4 regions of the Ciceribacter sp. RN22 genome follow, and region 2 is predicted to be linked to each of the others. Evidence: predicted binding sites of a transcription regulator. Region 2 holds the regulator's gene; each other region holds the start of a gene.
The links. Region 2 encodes PhoB, which activates phosphate uptake and scavenging genes when phosphate is short. Its sites were predicted from a motif close to TGTCATNNANCTGTCAT; they were not measured.
Positions count from the first base shown of each region.

Region 1: a site for PhoB is predicted at 1,675-1,691, ahead of NHF53_RS04230 (PhoX family phosphatase). Genes of this name have one in related genera too.
Region 3: a site for PhoB is predicted at 2,455-2,471, ahead of NHF53_RS17770 (YdcH family protein). Genes of this name have one in related genera too.
Region 4: a site for PhoB is predicted at 1,968-1,984, ahead of NHF53_RS21255 (DUF2794 domain-containing protein). Genes of this name have one in related genera too.

Region 1 is NZ_JAMXLD010000001.1:860,557-865,013, reverse strand. It holds gene dxs (1-deoxy-D-xylulose-5-phosphate synthase) at 1-464, opposite strand, end outside; gene NHF53_RS04235 (pirin family protein) at 578-1,504, opposite strand; gene NHF53_RS04230 (PhoX family phosphatase) at 1,748-3,640, shown strand; gene NHF53_RS04225 (BA14K family protein) at 3,775-4,200, opposite strand; gene NHF53_RS04220 (hybrid-cluster NAD(P)-dependent oxidoreductase) at 4,396-4,457, opposite strand, start outside.
Region 2 is NZ_JAMXLD010000001.1:175,939-180,395, reverse strand. It holds gene pstB (phosphate ABC transporter ATP-binding protein PstB) at 1-324, shown strand, start outside; gene phoU (phosphate signaling complex protein PhoU) at 369-1,082, shown strand; gene phoB (phosphate regulon transcriptional regulator PhoB) at 1,108-1,791, shown strand; gene NHF53_RS00880 (GcrA family cell cycle regulator) at 1,859-2,383, opposite strand; gene NHF53_RS00875 (aspartate aminotransferase family protein) at 2,806-4,011, shown strand; gene argF (ornithine carbamoyltransferase) at 4,039-4,457, shown strand, end outside.
Region 3 is NZ_JAMXLD010000002.1:576,795-581,251, forward strand. It holds gene NHF53_RS17750 (tetratricopeptide repeat protein) at 1-164, opposite strand, end outside; gene NHF53_RS17755 (thiamine phosphate synthase) at 173-826, opposite strand; gene NHF53_RS17760 (sulfite exporter TauE/SafE family protein) at 933-1,697, shown strand; gene NHF53_RS17765 (metalloregulator ArsR/SmtB family transcription factor) at 1,778-2,038, shown strand; gene NHF53_RS17770 (YdcH family protein) at 2,220-2,396, opposite strand; gene NHF53_RS17775 (YdcH family protein) at 2,626-2,829, shown strand; gene purE (5-(carboxyamino)imidazole ribonucleotide mutase) at 2,847-3,344, shown strand; gene NHF53_RS17785 (5-(carboxyamino)imidazole ribonucleotide synthase) at 3,341-4,408, shown strand.
Region 4 is NZ_JAMXLD010000002.1:1,332,764-1,337,220, reverse strand. It holds gene NHF53_RS21270 (aspartate-semialdehyde dehydrogenase) at 1-34, opposite strand, end outside; partial or broken gene NHF53_RS21265 (MFS transporter) at 522-841, shown strand; gene NHF53_RS21260 (GNAT family N-acetyltransferase) at 991-1,548, shown strand; gene NHF53_RS21255 (DUF2794 domain-containing protein) at 1,549-1,944, opposite strand; gene NHF53_RS21250 (thioredoxin family protein) at 2,199-2,909, opposite strand; gene NHF53_RS21245 (hypothetical protein) at 3,253-3,696, opposite strand; gene NHF53_RS21240 (HAD family phosphatase) at 3,752-4,009, opposite strand; partial or broken gene NHF53_RS24340 (IS3 family transposase) at 4,006-4,457, opposite strand, start outside.

The DNA of each region.
Region 1 (4,457 bases), 680 kb from region 2:
GACATCGCACCGTCGCCGATCACCGCGATGACGTTGCGCTCCGTATGGCTGAGATCGGCGGCGACCGCCATGCCGAGGCCGGCGGAGATCGAGGTCGAGGAATGCGCGGCACCGAAGGGGTCGTATTCGCTCTCGGCACGGCGGGTGAAGCCGGAAAGGCCGCCCTCCTGCCGCAGCGTGCGGATGCGGTCGCGACGGCCGGTGAGGATCTTGTGGGGATAGCACTGATGCCCGACGTCGAAGATCAGCCGGTCGTGCGGCGTGTTGAAGACCTTGTGGATCGCAATCGTCAGTTCGACGACGCCGAGGCCGGCACCCAGATGCCCACCGGTCCGCGACACCGCATCGATCATCTCGTCCCGGACTTCGCGGGCGAGCTGCGGCAGGTCGCGGTCATCCAGTTCACGCAGATCCGCAGGCAGCTTCACCTTGTCGAGCAAGGGGGTCTCGGGCAGCAATGTCACGGGCTCAGGCCTCATTCTTCTTATGTCGTCGGTTCTCAAGGGTTCTGCGCCCGAAGCCGAAATGTCCGGCCCGGCAATGCCGCAGAACAGCCCATGCCTTTCTTATATAGAAGTTAACGGCCTTCGGGCAAAGGGACAAACTCGTCTTCGTCACCGGGAACGATGTCGAATCTGCCGGTGCGCCATTCCTCCTTGGCCTTCTCGATGCGTTCCTTCGACGAGGAAACGAAGTTCCACCAGACGTGGCGCGGGGAGGCAAGCGCCGCGCCACCGAAAAGCATGACATGGCAGCCTTCGACACCACCCTTCAGCGTAATCGCGTCGCCGGGGCGGAAAACCAGCAACTGGTCGGCGCCGAAGCGATCCCCGGCGATCTCGACCTCGCCGGAAAGCACGTAGGCGGCGCGCTCCTCGTGGCCAGCGTCGAAGGGGAAGCCGGCGCCGGGCACGAGCGCCAGGTCGACATAAAGCGTGTCGGAGAAGACCCCGACCGGCGAGGTCATGCCGGAAACGCTGCCGATCACCACCCGCCCGCTGGCGCCGCGGTCATCGAAGACCGGCATGGCGTCACGCCCGGTATGGGCGAAGGCGGGATCGATCTCCTCCTTCTCGTCGGGAAGGGCGATCCAGGTCTGCAAGCCGGAAATGGAGAGCGGTCTGCCGCGGAGGTTCTCCGGCGTGCGTTCGGAGTGGACGATGCCGCGGCCCGCGGTCATCAGGTTGACGTCGCCGGGACGGATGACGAGCGTCGTCCCGAGGCTGTCGCGGTGCTTGATCTCGCCATCGAAGAGATAGGTGACAGTGGAGAGGCCGATATGCGGATGGGGGCGGACGTCGAGCGCCTCGCCGGCCTTCAGCACGGCGGGGCCCATGCGGTCGAAGAAGATGAAGGGACCGACCAGGCGGCGCTTCGCCGTCGGCAAGGCGCGGCGCACGGCCAGCCCGCCGATGTCGCTGGTGCGGGGAATGATGAGGTGTTCGATGGCGTCGCAGGCCGGCGCATCGCCGGCGGCTGGATCGATTCCGGGAAAGAACGACATGTAAGTCTCCGATCGATTGGCTTTTGCCAACCTACGCGCGAAGACTGCACGATGACAGGAAAAATCCGGTTCACCCGCGGCATCGGCGGGTGACACACCGTTCAACCTAGAGACTGCCGAAGGGATGGCTCGCCGCCTCTCCGGCGATTTCGACAGCCGCAGCCCTGACCCGTCACAGAACTGTAACGGCAGCCCGGTAACCGCAGTTCGGACACGTGAACAGCGCCAACACAGGAGCAAGCCATGACTGATGTCGACACCAGCAAGCTGTCTTGGGACGAATGGGACGAACTGCAGAACCCGCCGCCGGCCGAAATCGACTTCGACCGCCTCGTCGAGCGGGCGATCTCGCGCCGCGGTTTCCTCGGCGGCGTTCTCGCCTTCGGTTCGGCCGCGGCCGCCATGGGCACGCTCGGAAACCTGATGAGCTCGACCTCGGCGGAAGCCCAGGAGGCGGCATCGCGCTTCCAGTTCAAGCCGCTTCCGATCGCGACCGACAATACCGTGCACGTTCCGGAAGGCTATAGCTGGCAGCCGCTCGCCAAGTGGGGCCAGCCGCTGTTCTCGAACGTTCCGGACGTCGATCCGGCGAAGGGCGTCAGCCTCGAAAACTCCGACAAGGTCTTCGGCGAGAATACCGACGGCATGGAGCTCTTCGTGATCGGCGGCCATCAGGTGATCGCCATCAACCACGAATACGTGAACCCGGACATCAACCTGCCGCACACCGAAAAGGGCGTTCCGCAATCGGCCGACGACGTGAAGATCCTGCAGAACATGCAGGGCGTGACGGTCATGGAAGTCGCCGAGGGCGAGAACGGCTGGCAGATCGTGCTCGACAGCCCGTTCAATCGCCGCATCCATCACAACACGCCGATGACGCTTTCGGGTCCGGCCGCCGGCTCCGACCTCGTCAAGACCGCGGCCGATCCGAACGGCACCGACAGTCTCGGCACCTTCAACAATTGCGGCGCCGGCCGGACGCCGTGGGGCACCTACCTCACCTGCGAGGAGAACTTCAACGGCTACTTCGGCTCGACGGATGCGAACTTCGTCCTGCCGGAGGACTATGCCCGCTACGGCATCACGGCCGAGACCCGCTATGCCTACGAGAAGTTCGACGCACGCTTCGACGTCTCGAAGAACCCGAACGAGCCGCGCCGCGCCGGCTACGTGGTCGAGATCGATCCGTCGAGCGCCACATCGACCCCGGTCAAGCGCACAGCGCTCGGCCGCATCAAGCACGAGAACGCCGCCGTGGTGATCGCCCGTGACGGGCGCGTGGTCGTCTACATGGGCGACGACGAGCGCGGCGAATTCCTCTACAAATACGTCTCGAACGGCATCTATGTTCCGGGCGGCGACACCTCGAAGCTGCTCGACGAGGGCACGCTCTTCGTCGCGAAGTTTTCCGACGACGGCACCGGCGAATGGGTCGCGCTGACGCCGGAATCGACCGGCATGAAAATGGACGAGATCTGCGTCTTCACCCGTCAGGCCGCATCCAAGGTGGGCGCCACCACCATGGACCGCCCGGAATGGGTCGCCATCAACCCGGTGGCCATCGAGGCCTATTGCGCGCTGACCAACAACAGCAAGCGCGGCATCAAGAAGAATGCCGGCGGCGACGAAATGCCGGTCGGCGGCCCGAACCCGCGCGCCGAGAACGAATACGGCCAGATCGTCCGCTGGTATCCGGAAAACGACGACCATGCCGATGCTAAGTTCAAGTGGGACCTGTTCTGCATGGCCGGCAACCCGGATGTTCACAAGGACGCCTATGCCGGCTCCTCGAACATCAATTCCGGCAACATGTTCAACTCGCCGGACGGCATGATGTTCGACACGACCGGCCTCCTCTGGATCCAGACGGACGGCGAGGACTCGAACGAAGGCGACTTCGCCGGCCAGGGCAACAACCAGATGCTCGCGGGCGATCCGGTAACCGGCCGCATCGAGCGCTTCCTGACGGCGCCGAAGGGCGCGGAAGTCACCGGTCAGACCTGGTCGGCCGACAAGCGGACCCACTTTGTCGGCATCCAGCATCCCGATGCGCCCTTCCCGGACGGCGAAGGCAAACTGCCGCGCTCGACCGTCATCGCGATCAAGCGCGACGACAACGCGATGATCGGCTGACGAGCGCGTTCACCGCTTCTGGAGAGGCATCGGCTCAGGCCGGTGCCCCTTTTTCGTCGCAGGTCAGATGTCCACCGACGAAAATGCCCGGCCGAAGCCGGGCATATTTCGAGGTCGATGCGAGCGCCAATTGCTCAGTAGTACGGCGAAAAGCACTGGCGGCGCGGCCCGTGATAAGGCTGGAAGGTGTTGGAGTACGGGTCGTAGGACCGGTAGCGTGCCCGGCACCACTGATAGTGCCGCGGGTTGAGGCCCAGGCCGGCGCGCGGGGTGGCGAGCGCACCGCCAATGACGAGACCGGCGCCGAAGGCGGCGAGCGGGAACCAGTAGCCGTTATAGTAACGATAGCCGGGGCGCGGCTGACGATAGCCGCGATAGCCGCGATAGTAGTAGTAAGGCGCGCGATAGTAGACGCGGTAATGGACCTGGAGCACGTCGCCCGAGGTCTCCACCTTCGGAGCAGGCACAGGCATGGTCACCGCCTCGGCGGGTACATAAACGCCCATCGTCAGGGCGGAGGCCAGAGCAAGCGCGGCCCAGCGCTTAACGGTCGTATTCATGACACTCTCACTCCATCCTAGTTCACGTTCGACATCATACCACGACTTTGGCGGGAAAACGAAAGCGTAGTATTGTCGCAACAAGATACCCGCCTGGATAGAAAAGGCATCCTGAACGAAGCGTTCATGCGCGTTCTGCCACCCGGACGTCAGGAAAACGTCCGGGCGCGCCATGTTGTTCCGGAACGACGACGCTCAGGCCTCGATTTCGACGTCGCCCTTCGGGCGCGAGCAGCAGGCGAGCACGTAACCCTCGT
Region 2 (4,457 bases):
GGCACAGGTCTGTCGGGTGGCCAGCAGCAGCGTCTGTGCATCGCCCGCGCCGTCGCCGTCAGTCCCGAGGTCATCCTGATGGACGAGCCCTGCTCGGCACTCGATCCGATCGCGACGGCAAAGGTGGAGGAACTCATTCACGAACTTCGCGCGAACTACACCATCGTGATCGTCACGCATTCGATGCAGCAGGCGGCGCGCGTGTCGCAGCGCACGGCCATGTTCCATCTCGGCGAACTCGTCGAGGAAAACGACACCGACAAGATGTTCACCAATCCCGACGATCAGCGCACGCAGGACTATATCATGGGCCGCTTCGGCTGACGCCCCGTCCAACCGCGCAGACGCACTCATTCGAGGATCACGACATGTCATCGACCCATATCTACTCCGCCTTCGACGAGGAACTGAAATACCTGATGCGCCGCATCTCCGAGATGGGCGGACTCGCCGAGCAGATGGTGGGCGACAGCGTCCGCGCTCTGGTCCACGGGGACGCTGCTCTGGCGCACAAGGTGATTTCCGACGACGTCATTATGGACGCAGCCGAGCGCGAAATCGGTGACAAGGCCGTCATCACGATCGCCCGTCGCCAACCCGTCGCCAGCGACCTTCGCGAGATCATCGGCGCGCTGAAGATCGCCAGCGACCTGGAGCGGGTCGGCGATCTCGGCAAGAACAACGCCAAGCGGGCGATGGCGGTGCAGAGCGCGGGCATCCCGCGCAAGCTCGCTCGCGGCATCGAGCACCTCTCCGAACTTGCCCTCGTGCAGCTGAAGGAAGTCCTGGACGTCTACTCGACGCGTTCGGCGGAGAAGGCGAAGTCCGTCCGCGATCGCGACGACGAGATCGATGCTGTCTATACCTCCCTGTTCCGGGAGTTGCTGACCTACATGATGGAAGATCCCCGCAACATCACGAGCTGCACGCATCTTCTCTTCTGCGCCAAGAACCTCGAGCGGATCGGCGACCACGCCACCAACATCGCCGAGACCATCTACTACATGACCACGGGGGCCCAGCCCGAAGGCGAGCGTCCGAAGGAAGACCTGACGACGGACGTCGGCGCGGTCACCGAATGATGCCGCTGCAGAGGATAAGTGAGCGATGCAGCCAAGGATAGTGGTAGTCGAAGACGAGGAGGCGCTGAGCGTACTCCTTCGTTACAATCTTGAGGCCGAAGGTTACGAGGTGGAGACGATTCTGCGCGGCGACGAAGCAGAGCTGCGCCTCCAGGAAAGGGTTCCAGACCTCCTGCTTCTGGACTGGATGCTGCCGGGCGTCTCGGGGATCGAACTCTGCCGCAGGCTGCGTATGCGACCGGAGACCGAACGCCTGCCTGTCATCATGCTGACGGCGCGCGGCGAGGAGAGCGAACGCGTGCGCGGCCTGGCCACGGGCGCCGACGATTACGTCGTCAAGCCGTTTTCGACGCCGGAGCTGATGGCGCGCGTCAAGGCGATGCTGCGGCGTGCCCGTCCCGAAATGCTCTCGAGCGTTCTTCGCTGCGGCGACATTGAACTCGACAGGGAAACCCACCGGGTTCATCGCAAGAGCCGCGAGGTCCGCCTCGGGCCGACGGAATTCCGACTGCTGGAGTTCCTGATGACTTCGCCGGGCCGTGTCTTCTCCCGTTCGCAGCTGCTGGATGGCGTCTGGGGGCACGACATCTACGTCGACGAACGTACTGTCGACGTCCACGTCGGACGTCTGCGCAAGGCGCTCAACTTCTCGAACATGCAGGATGTCATCCGCACCGTGCGCGGCGCCGGATACTCGATGGAAGCCTGATTTCCAATTACATCACGCACAAAAAAACGGGCCGCGCGGCCCGTTTTCGTTTTCTCCGGCCAGAAGCTTACCGGTCCGCCTTGCGGCGCTCGGAGACCGGCTGATAGGCGAGCTTGGCGTGATACTTGCAGTACGGCGAGGAATCGAGTGACTCGCAGCCGCAGAAGTGGAACTCGTCGCTCATCGGATCGCCGATCGGCCACTTGCAGGTGCGTTCGGTGAGTTCGGTGAGCCCAAGCCGGCGGGAAATCGGTATCACGACGTTCGAGGCCGGAACGGCGCGGATTTCCTCCAGGGCATCGATCTGGCCCTCTTCCTTCAGCATCGCTCCGCCTACCGGACGGGCGTTTGCGCGGGCGGGGACGCGCGCAGCAAAGTTTGAGGGACGAGGGGCCGGTGCCGGACGTTTCGGCGTACGAGCCGGTGCCGTGCCGCCGCCGGACTTCGCGCGTCCCGGCAGGTTGAGGCGATGCACCTTGCCGATCACCGCATTTCTGCTGACGCCGCCGAGTTGTGCGGCGATCTGGCTTGCGCTCAGGCCCTCGGCCCAGAGCCTCTTGAGTTTTTCGACGCGCTCATCTGTCCAGTTCATGCCATTATCTCCGCCATCGCGATATTAACGGCAGAATCCGTCTCCGTTGCTTCGGACGAATCCAAAACAAGACTTCCTCGATACTTTCGGTGACTACTTCTGCCGCATGCAATCTTTTAATGTAAATTTAACCTAGTGTGGCGCTGACTCCGTGACAAGAGTCGGACGAATCAAGCGGAATCGATTTTCAAGTTTTCCCCAACTTGCTGGCTTTCGCCGGCCGCGAGAATCAAAGCTGTGAAAGGCGCTCGCGCATCACAAAAATCCTTTGCGTGTCGCAGTTTTGTTGACAGCACAGCGGGAAATGCCGATAGTGCCAACCGCCGCCGAAAGGCGGCATTTTTGATTTTTCCGGGGACTTTTCTGCGGGACGCCGGAAGGTCCGTGTTCACATCGATCGGTTGCGAAGGAGCTGTTCCACCATGGCTGAAGCCACGCCGCTTTACGAAACCTACCTGCGCGCGCCTCTGCGTTTCGAGCGCGGCGAAGGGGTTTGGCTTATCGCGGAAAATGGTGAGCGATATCTCGATTTCGCGGCCGGCGTCGCAGTGAACGCGCTCGGGCATGCCCACCCGCATCTCGTCGATGCGCTGACGTCACAGGCCGAAAAGGTCTGGCACCTGTCGAACCTCTACGAGGTTCCAGGCCAGGAAACGCTCGGCAAGCGGCTGACGGAGGCGACCTTCGCCGACAAGGTGTTCTTCACCAACTCGGGCGCCGAGGCGCTGGAATGCGCGATCAAGACCGCGCGCCGCTATCACTTCTCGAAGGGGCACCCGGAAAAGTTCCACATCATCACCTTCGAAGGTGCCTTCCACGGCCGCACGCTTGCGACGATCGCCGCAGGGGGGCAGGCGAAGTACCTCGAAGGTTTTGGACCCAAGGCACCGGGCTTCGACCAGGTACCCTTCGGCGACATCGAGGCGGTAAAGGAGGCGATTACCGAGAACACGGCCGCGATCCTTATCGAGCCGGTGCAGGGTGAAGGCGGCATCCGTACTGCGTCCAACGAGTTCCTGCGGGCACTTCGCCAGCTCTGCGACGACAAGGGGCTTCTCCTGATCCTTGATGAAGTTCAGTCGGGTGTCGGTCGCACGGGTAAGCTCTTTGCCTATGAGTGGGCGGGCATCACGCCCGACATCATGGCCGTTGCCAAGGGCATCGGCGGCGGCTTTCCGCTGGGCGCCTGCCTTGCCACGGCGGAAGCTGCTTCCGGAATGAAGGCCGGCACGCACGGTTCCACCTACGGCGGCAATCCGCTGGCGATGGCCGTCGGCAATGCCGTACTCGACGTCATTCTCGCCGATGGTTTTCTGGAGCATGTGCGCGACGTGGCGCTGGTCTTCCGGCAGGGACTGGCGGCACTCCATGACCGCTTCCCCGATGTCGTCGAGGAGATCCGCGGCGAAGGCCTGATGCTCGGCATCAAGGCGAAGGTACCGAACGCGGAGTTGCTGCAGGCGATGCGCGCCGAGCACATTCTCGGTGTCCCGGCCGGTGAGAACGTCATTCGTCTTCTGCCGCCGCTCATTACGACCGCCGAAGAAGCGCGCGAGGGCCTCTCGCGGATCGAACGCGCGGCCGAGCGGGTCCATGGCGCCCACGAAAAGCAGGCGGCGCAAGCCTAAGCAGCAGAAATTCAGACAGGTTTCCCAATGGCATCTCCGAAGCATTTCCTCGACCTCTCGGCCGTTTCGTCCGCCGACTTGCGTACCATCATGGATGACGCCCGCGCTCGAAAGCAGGCGACAAAGGCTGGGACGGCGGACAAGCCGCTTGCCGGCAAGATGCTTGCGATGATCTTCGAGAAACCGTCGACGCGCACGCGCGTGTCCTTCGACGTCGGGATGCGCCAGCTCGGTGGTGAGACACTCTTCCTTTCCGGCACGGAAATGCAGCTCGGCCGTGCGGAAACGATCGGTGACACCGCAAAGGTCCTTTCGCGTTACGTGGATGCGATCATGATCCGCACGACCGATCATTCGCGTCTCCTGGAGATGGCGGAGCATGCAACTGTTCCCGTCATCAACGCGCTGACCGACAGCACGCACCCCTGCCAGATCATGGCCGACGT
Region 3 (4,457 bases), on a different contig from region 2:
GAGGTCGGGCGGTCGCCGCGCTCCAGCGTGCCTGCGTCCGCGGGCAGCGGGCGGGTGAGCGCCTCATCCTTGCCCTGCGCCCGCACGGGCGCGGCATGGCCGCTCCAGAGCGCAATGGAGACGGACGAAAACAGGATGCCGAGAGAATATCGAATGAACCGCATGACGAGGTTCAATCTTCAAACCGTGGCGCTTTTTCGTCAAGGACCGCATTGACCGACGCGACCACGCTCGCAGCCTGGGCGGGGTCGGCAAACACCGCCCTGCCGAGAGCGACGAATTCCACGCCGGTTTCAGCGACGGCGAGCGCCGATGCGGGATCGTTGCCTCCCATCACCAGCGCGGGGATTTCCACCATGGCCGCCCACCATTCGCCGAGGGCCAGGTTCTTCGAATGCGCCTCCGGCTTGATGTCACCGTCGAGCCGACCGAAGAAGATGTAATCCGGCTGCACCTCGCCGATCTCGAGCGCGTGATGGCGATCCATCGCATTGCCGCCACCAACGATCAGCTTCGGCGCATGCTTCTCCACCGCCTCGGCGAGCGCTGCCGCATTGCCGGTGATGTGCAGGCCGTCGGCCTTGACGCGACCGGCGACCCGGCTGTTGTCGACGACGAGCGCTGCAGCGCCCGCCGCCTGGATGACGGGCACCAGCTTCTCGGCATGCTTCTGGAATGCCGTATCGTCGAGATCGTATTGCGGAATGATGACGGAGGCGACATCCCCGCCCCTCAGCGCGTCACCGACGATGCGGGCCTTTTCCTCCGCATCGGCGATGTCGGGCACGATCAGCACAAGGCGGCAGCGGTCTTCAGGTCCGGTCATCGGTCAATCCATTTTCGGCGAAATCGATAGGGGGTGTCAGATTCCACCCTCGTTTTGTTCAAGTGAATCCGATAGACCGGTCTGGTCCAAGGATCAATGGAAACAAATGCTGCCCGACATACAGTTCTTCGCCGCCGCGATACCGGCCGTCGCCCTCGTCGGTCTTTCCAAGGGAGGCCTCGGCGGTGCGCTCGCCCTGATCGGCGTCCCGATGATGGCGCTCGTGGTGCCGCCGCTCCAGGCAGCGGCGATCTTCCTGCCGATCCTGCTCGTCATGGACGCGGTCGCGCTCTGGGCCTGGCGCAAACACAACAACCGGCCGACGCTCTTCGCCATGCTGCCGGGCGCGATCCTCGGCATCGCCATCGCCTGGGCGACCTCGGCCTATGTCTCGGCGAACGCCATGCGCCTCATTCTCGGCGGCATCGCCCTTCTCTTCGCCGTTCGCTATTTCGTCGAAACCTTCGGTCCGCGACGGCACGAGGAGCGGCCGGCCGCGCCCGAACGCCCCGTCGCCGGCACCATCTGGGGCAGCCTTTCCGGCTACGCGAGCTTCGTCGCCCATGCCGGCGGCCCGCCCTTCCAGATCTACGTACTGCCCCTGAAACTCGACCCGCTGACCTATACCGGCACCAGCACGCGCTTCTTCGCGATCGTCAACGCCATCAAGGTCATCCCCTATTTTGCGCTCGGCAACCTCGACAGCACCAACCTCACCCTGTCGGCCACACTGCTGCCGGTCGCCCTCGTCTCGACGTTGATCGGCGCCCGCATCGTCCGTTACCTGAAGCCCGCGGTGTTCTACCCGCTGATGTATGGGATGGTGCTGGTCGCGGCAGGCAAACTCGTCTGGGACGGACTGCAGTTCTAGGCCACCGAGAGCGAGCGCAAGGTTTGCTGCACTGCACATCTTGTCTTGCCCGACGGCCCCACTTGCCGTAGGTTGACGCCATGTCGAACTCGGATCCCTTTGCAGCGATTGCCGACCCGAACCGGCGCCATCTCCTGGAGGAGCTTCGCCGAGCCCCCAGGACCGTCAACGATCTTGCCAAGGGCCTGCCGATCAGCCGGCCTGCCGTCTCCCAGCACCTGAAGGCCCTGCTGGACTGTGACCTCGTGACCGTCACCGCATCCGGCACCAAGCGTATCTACTCGGTGAACATTCCGGGCTTCAACCGGATGAACCTCTGGCTCGACCAGTTCTGGAACTGAGACCCGGTCCCCGTCCTTCGCAGACGCTTGCCCTCGCCTCGCGTGTGTCGCCTCCCGGCAATACCTCTGACAACGAAAAGCCCCGAAAACCGCTCTGGTTTCCGGGGCATATAAGGATGATCGGAGAATTGTCTCTCAGCCGGGGCGGGTCCGACGGCCCACCCGGCGGGAACGAGAAATGTCAGTGTCGGGTGGACGACCTCAGACGTTCGATCTCGTCCTTGATGCGCAGCTTGTGCCGCTTGATCTCTGCGATTTCCTTGTCATCGACGGAGGGAGATGTAAGAGCAGTGTGAAGCCTCTCCTCAAGGGCTCCGTGCTTCTTTTCGAGCGATTCAAGATGAGCCTGAATGGTCATTTGATGCGTCCTTCCTTTCGCCTGCCTCCAGCCGTCCACCGCTGGGGCCTCAGGCATTACGACAGCAGTGTGACACGAAGAATGTGTTTTGTCGAAGGCCAAAGCAGCGACTCGTCGCCGCAATTTCCGGATCAAGGATAACTTCCCGTTACCTGCATTTGGTGATAGGAGCTTGCGCGAATCTTCGGCGCAATCGACAAAGATACGAAGACGACATGGGGACACGAACATGCCCGATCAGGAACAGGCGGACATCAGGCTTCAGCTGGCAAGACTCCGCCAGGAGCATGAGGACTACGACGTTGCGATCAACGCGATGACGGCGACCGGATGCGACGTCCTGCGCATCCAGCGCATGAAGAAGAAGAAGCTTGTGATCAAGGACCGGATGAGCAAGCTCGAAGACCAGATCATTCCCGATATCATCGCCTGAGAGAAAGGGCCACGACGATGACCGAGGAGCGCCCTCCCGTCGCCATCATCATGGGAAGCCAATCCGACTGGGAAACCATGAAGAATGCCGCCGATACGCTGGACGCGCTCGGCGTCAGCTACGAGGCCCGCATCATCTCCGCTCACCGAACGCCGGATCGGCTGGTCGCCTTCGCCAAGGGTGCGCGTGACGAAGGGTTCAAGGTCATCATCGCCGGTGCCGGCGGCGCGGCACACCTGCCCGGCATGGCCGCGGCGATGACGCCGTTGCCCGTCTTCGGGGTTCCGGTCCAGTCGCGAGCCCTTTCCGGACAGGACAGCCTGCTGTCGATCGTCCAGATGCCCGCGGGCATCCCCGTCGGCACGCTCGCGATCGGCAGGGCCGGCGCGGTGAACGCCGCGCTGCTCGCCGCCGCCGTACTGGCGCTCTTTGACGAAGATCTCGCCGACCGGCTCGACGAATGGCGCGAACGCCAGACCGCCGCCGTCGCCGAATACCCCATGGACGAAGCATGAGCGCCCGCACCATCGGCATCATCGGCGGCGGCCAGCTCGGCCGGATGCTGGCCATTGCCGCCTCCCGCCTGAATTTCCGCACGATCATCCTCGAACCGCAGGCGGACTGTCCGGCCGCGCAACTTGCAAACCGCCAGATCACGGCCGCCTATGCCGATCCGGTGGCGCTCGCCGAGCTTGCGGCCGATTGCGACATCGTCACCTACGAATTCGAGAACGTTCCGGTCGAGGCCGCCGAGATGCTGGCCCGCAACGTTCCGGTCTATCCGCCGCCGAAGGCGCTCGAAGTGGCGCAGGACCGGCTGACGGAGAAGCGGTTCCTGAACGGCTGCGGTATCCCGACCGCGCGGTTCCATGCCGTCGACGATCAGGCGCAGCTCGAGGCGGCGCTTGCCGATTTCGGCGGATGCGGCGTCCTGAAGACCCGCCGCCTCGGCTATGACGGCAAGGGCCAGCGCGTCTTCCGTTCGGCGGACGAAAGCCCCGCCGGCGCCTTCGAAGCCTTGGGCGGCGTGCCGCTGATCCTCGAAAGCTTCGTTCCCTTCGAGCGCGAAATCTCGATCATCGCCGCCCGCGGGACTGACGGTGCGGTCGCCTGCTACGATCCGGCGGAGAACGTCCATCGTGACGGCATTCTCGACACCTCGACGCTGCCCGCCCGTATTTCCGACGCTACGGCGCAGGCCGCCCGCGACGCCGCGAAGAAGCTCCTCGATGCGCTGAACTATGTCGGCGTTGTCGGAATCGAGTTCTTCGTCCTGCCGGACGGCAGCCTCGTCGCCAACGAGATCGCGCCGAGGGTGCACAATTCCGGCCACTGGACGGAGGCGGCCTGCGTCGTCTCGCAGTTCGAGCAGCATATCCGGGCGATCGCCTCCCTGCCGCTCGGCGATCCTCGCCGCCACTCGGACTGCGTGATGACCAACCTCATCGGCGACGACATCCTGCAGGTACCCGACTGGCTTTCGCGCCCCGACGTGCTCGTCCATCTCTACGGCAAGACCGAGTCGCGGCCCGGCCGGAAGATGGGACACGTCACCGAATTGACGGCCGGACGCCGCTGATAAGGCAGGAAAATCCGGCGCGGAGCGCTGGAAAACCGGTCCAACCGGT
Region 4 (4,457 bases), on a different contig from region 2:
CGGTGGCGCCTACAACTGCAATCTTGAAACCCATGTTTCCTGCTCTCTTTCTTTCTCTCCACGGCTGGTGAGGGGAAACCTTCGGCAAGTGCCTTGTTTCCGTATCCCCGGCCTTGCCGGGGAGAGAGCGGAGGCCAGAGACGTCAGACGGTTTTCGTCGTCGTTTTAGCCTTGATTGTGGATGAACGGGAGGCAAACGCACTCTGCCCGGCTGCATAGGCCAGGTCGGATGCCGCGACAATTGGCAGACCGAAACGGTGCATGAACGAATCCCTTTTCGGGCTGAGCTATTAAGGCGCTTTTCGACGGAGTCAAGTGGAAGCATAAGCGTACGACGCGTGCCCTCGCCCACTTACCAAGAGCCGAACGCCTGATCTCGCAGCTCCAATACTCATGGTCGTCCGTCGCCGTTGATGCGGCGAACGGCAGCATCAACGGCTTCACCGGCTATCCGCCCAAGCGCCTCTGCTTCCGAATCATTGGGTACCCGTCTCCGGCCACAAGGTGAGAGATCGAATGCTGGTGCCTTCAAGATGATTGCTGATCTCCAGGCCGTGAACTGGACAGGCATGATCGTCGTTCTCACGATCCTGGTGATCTATGTAACGATGGTCTATGGTCCGATCGCGGCGATGCTGGTCGAGACGTTCCCGACCCGCATCCGTTACACCGGCATGTCCCTGCCCTACCATATCGGCAACGGTTGGTTCGGCGGCCTGCTGCCGGCAACGGCTTTCGATATGAGCGCAGCCAAGGGGATATCTACTACGGCCTTTGGTGCCCGATCGTCATCGGCATGATCTTCCTTCGGGAAACGAAGGGTACCGACATCCACGCGTGAGTGTGAGTGTATTGAGCGGACTCAACTCGCAAAACGGGGTCCGGCACGGATAGTGCCGGGCTTTTCCTTGGCCGATTAGGACGTCGATCTTGTCGTGAGGCCATGTTTGTGGAAGATGCCGGTACTGCATCTTTTCCGGTATCTCAGTGATGTCCTACATTCTACGCGACACCAGGTCGACGGATGTTTCGTCGATGGCAACAATCTATGCGGACGCCGTGGTGACGGGCACGGCCAGTTACGAGCTGGTTCCGCCGACGCGAGAGGAAATGGCCTCGCGCTTCGCAGAGATAATCGGCAGGGGTTATCCTCATATCGCCGCCGTCGATGAGGACGGGGCATTCCTCGGCTATGCCTATGCATCTGCTTTCCGCACCCGGCCGGCCTATCGATGGCTCGTCGAGGACTCGATTTATCTCGCACGGGAAGCTCAGGGCAGAGGGATCGGCAAGGCACTGCTGCAGGAACTGGCAAGACGCTGCACGGCGCTCGGCTTTCGGCAGATGGTCGCCGTTATCGGCGGTGCGAGCCCCGCCTCGGTGCGCCTCCATAGCGCCTGTGGTTTTCAGTTAACAGGTACGCTGATCGGGACCGGCTTCAAGCATGGACGGTGGCTCGACACCGTTCTCATGCAATTGCCGCTGGGGGATGGCAACGCTACTGTACCGGACGAGGACGCCTATCCGGGTTCCCTGTTTGTAGGCTAGCTACTCCACCAGTTTTAGTTTCTTGTCGAAGACTTTCAGTACTTGCGTCAGTTCGTGACCACGCTTGAGCACCCGCCCGCTGGTATGGATCACCGAATAGGCGCCCTGTTTTGCGGCGAGTTTCGGATCCTTTTCGATCCGGTAAAGCGGCAGTTCTCCGGATCGCTTGAAGACTGAAAAGACGGCCTTGTCCTTCAGGTGGTCGATCGCATAGTCACGCCATTCGCCCTCGCCGACCATGCGTCCGTAGATCCAGAGGATTGAATCGAGTTCCTTGCGGTGAAACGTGACCGGAAGCGGATCACGACTTTGGCGGTAATCCTGTAGGCTGACGATAGGCGCGGAATGGCTCGCCTGCGATGCGTCCGTGCGCGGCAAATCCGGCTGATCGCTCATCAAGACTCCCCGGCTTTTCGATTTTGACAGATGAATGACAGTTTGCCTCAGACGGTAGAAAAAGCAAGCCGGTGCACAAACAAGTGCAGCACACTACCTTTCTTTTGGTCGCCGCATTTTGGTCAAAACAGTGCCCCATTTGCGACCGAAGCTGGCGTCACTGAGTTGGCGCGACGCGCCAAAGGTCCGGTCTGTTGCATTGACCCCTTACCCCCAGCCCCCCAATGCTTCTGGGCCGGACCGCCCCTCAGGGGTTACGCTCCGTCCTTGCCGATGATCATCGTCGCGCCGAGAATCGCGGACGGCTCTCCCTTCGCACTGGACGTCTGAAGCAGGACGGCGCAACCATCGTTCCCGTCCTTCGCCATGACTTTTGCCGGCAACACGAGGTGGAGTTCGCTTCCGTCCCACATCCCAACGGTCTGGACGTCGGTGACGCTGTTCCAGTACGCAACCTCCTTGCCGATATTCTCGCCTTTCAGAACATCGACGACCTCTTTGCGGCGGAAATAGACGATGACGACGTCTGCCTTGCCACGGCCATGCCCGACCGTGATTGTCAGCTCGTCGTTTTTGCGCGTCGCGCTAACGGGCACAGAAAGTCCGTACCCTTCCCGTCGCATTCGGTCCAGCTTGAGGGTGACCTCATCCGCGTCGGTGCCTTTCAGGTGGTCGCGACCGTTGAGAATGGCCTGCGGAGTATAGACGCCGCTACGACCCAGACTGCGGGCATAAGCATACTGGCGACCTGTATTCTCCGGCGTGGCCAGCGTGTCGTTCCAACCGATGTAGTTCCAGTAGTCGACGTGATAGGCGAGCGCCACGACATCGCTCATCTGCGCAAGCCTTTCGAACGCCCTGTCGGCCGGCGGACAAGAACTGCAGCCCTGCGAGGTGAAGAGCTCGATGACGCCTCGCGGCGTGTTACCGTCCTGGGCCTGGGCGGATGTACAGGCAACGGTCATGAAGACCAGAGCACAGCGGGCGAATACAGTCGAGGTCATCCGTCGAACCTGCTTACTCCTGAGGATGTCGCGCTTGGCGCTCTTGTCGCCGACATCCAAAAATAGTTACACGCCAGCAATACCCGCTCAACCTTCTGACGAGAAGTCACGATGGGGTGAGGCTCCCTTCTGTGATCGTCGATACTCCAAAAGAAAGCAACGGTGTTAAGTTTCAAGCACCGTTGCTCGATAGTCTCGCATCCTGGCATTGAGGATGATGATCATCCTGCGCATGACGGCGACGATGGGTCGGCATTCGACACTGGGCTATCTCAGCCCGATGGAATTTGAAAACAAGGTCGGATTAGCTTAACTCGGTGTCCGAAAAACCGGCAGCAGGCCAGTCAGCCGTTTTACCCCTTTCTGTCAGCAATCTTGCGGCAACCATGCCGGATCGGCCAAGACCGCCCCAACAACGTATAATAACCCGTCCACTATTATTTATTATATTATGAATTTTTCCGCTAGTTAGCGTCCATTCATGCTTATTTGTCGGAATATTATAATTTTCTATGGGAAATCGAATCCATGATATTCCCATATTTGACAGGTCATTACGAAATTCTGTCATGCTAAATGGAAATTCTGAGTCCTCGATAAGAGACAAAATCACTGTCGGATTCCATGCGCGTATTCTGTCCAGCGATTCTTGATAATTACCTCTTCGTCCTGGGCATGCCGTGAGGGCAATGGATGCGCCGTTTATCAAATCAACCGTCGATATTATCGATAAATCATAATCGTCCATTTCAAGATTCTTCCTTGTCGCGAAACTCTGGCAGATTGTCCCAAAACGTCGTCTTCTAGGGATGGACGCAAGATGCGTTTCCCGCCGTGATCAAATAGCCAATTTTGGCCATTGAAGTGCAAACGTAGACCGCGCCTGCATCTGTGAGGCGCGTCTGGAGGGTTTCATAAGCATGTCCCCCTCCAACGAAGCCGATAACCTCCATTCCAGCGCGTCTTGCGGCTATCACGCCCGTAACCGAATCCTCAATGACAATGCAGTCAGTTGGATCAAACCCCATCTGCGAGGCGGTGACCTGCCACTGAACTTTCATCCGGCTGCGATTAGAGCCTCGGCGGTTTTTGATACGCCAATAGGCGCGGTGTGAGCAACCGGCGGAAACGCGAAGCTTCCATATTGCGCAGCGTTGGAGCCGGTTGCGGCGATGATCCCGGCATAGTCTGCCGGGGTCTGATATCCGAGCGATGAGTGCGGCCGGAAATGATTGTAGTCGTCCGCCCATTCCGCAATGGCGCTGCGCGCATGGTCGAGGCCGAAGAACAGGCTCTCGTTGAGCAACTCGTCGCGCATTCTTCCGTTGAAACTCTCGACATAGCCGTTCTGCATCGGTCTTCCCGGCACGATGTAGTGCCACTCGACCTTGTGATCCTTTGCCCACGCCAGGATGGCATTCGAGGTGAGTTCAGTGCCATAGCACATCGGGAATCTTGCTCTGACATGGCCGACGGCGCGCGAAGCCATGCGTAGCGCAGCGCGCCGTC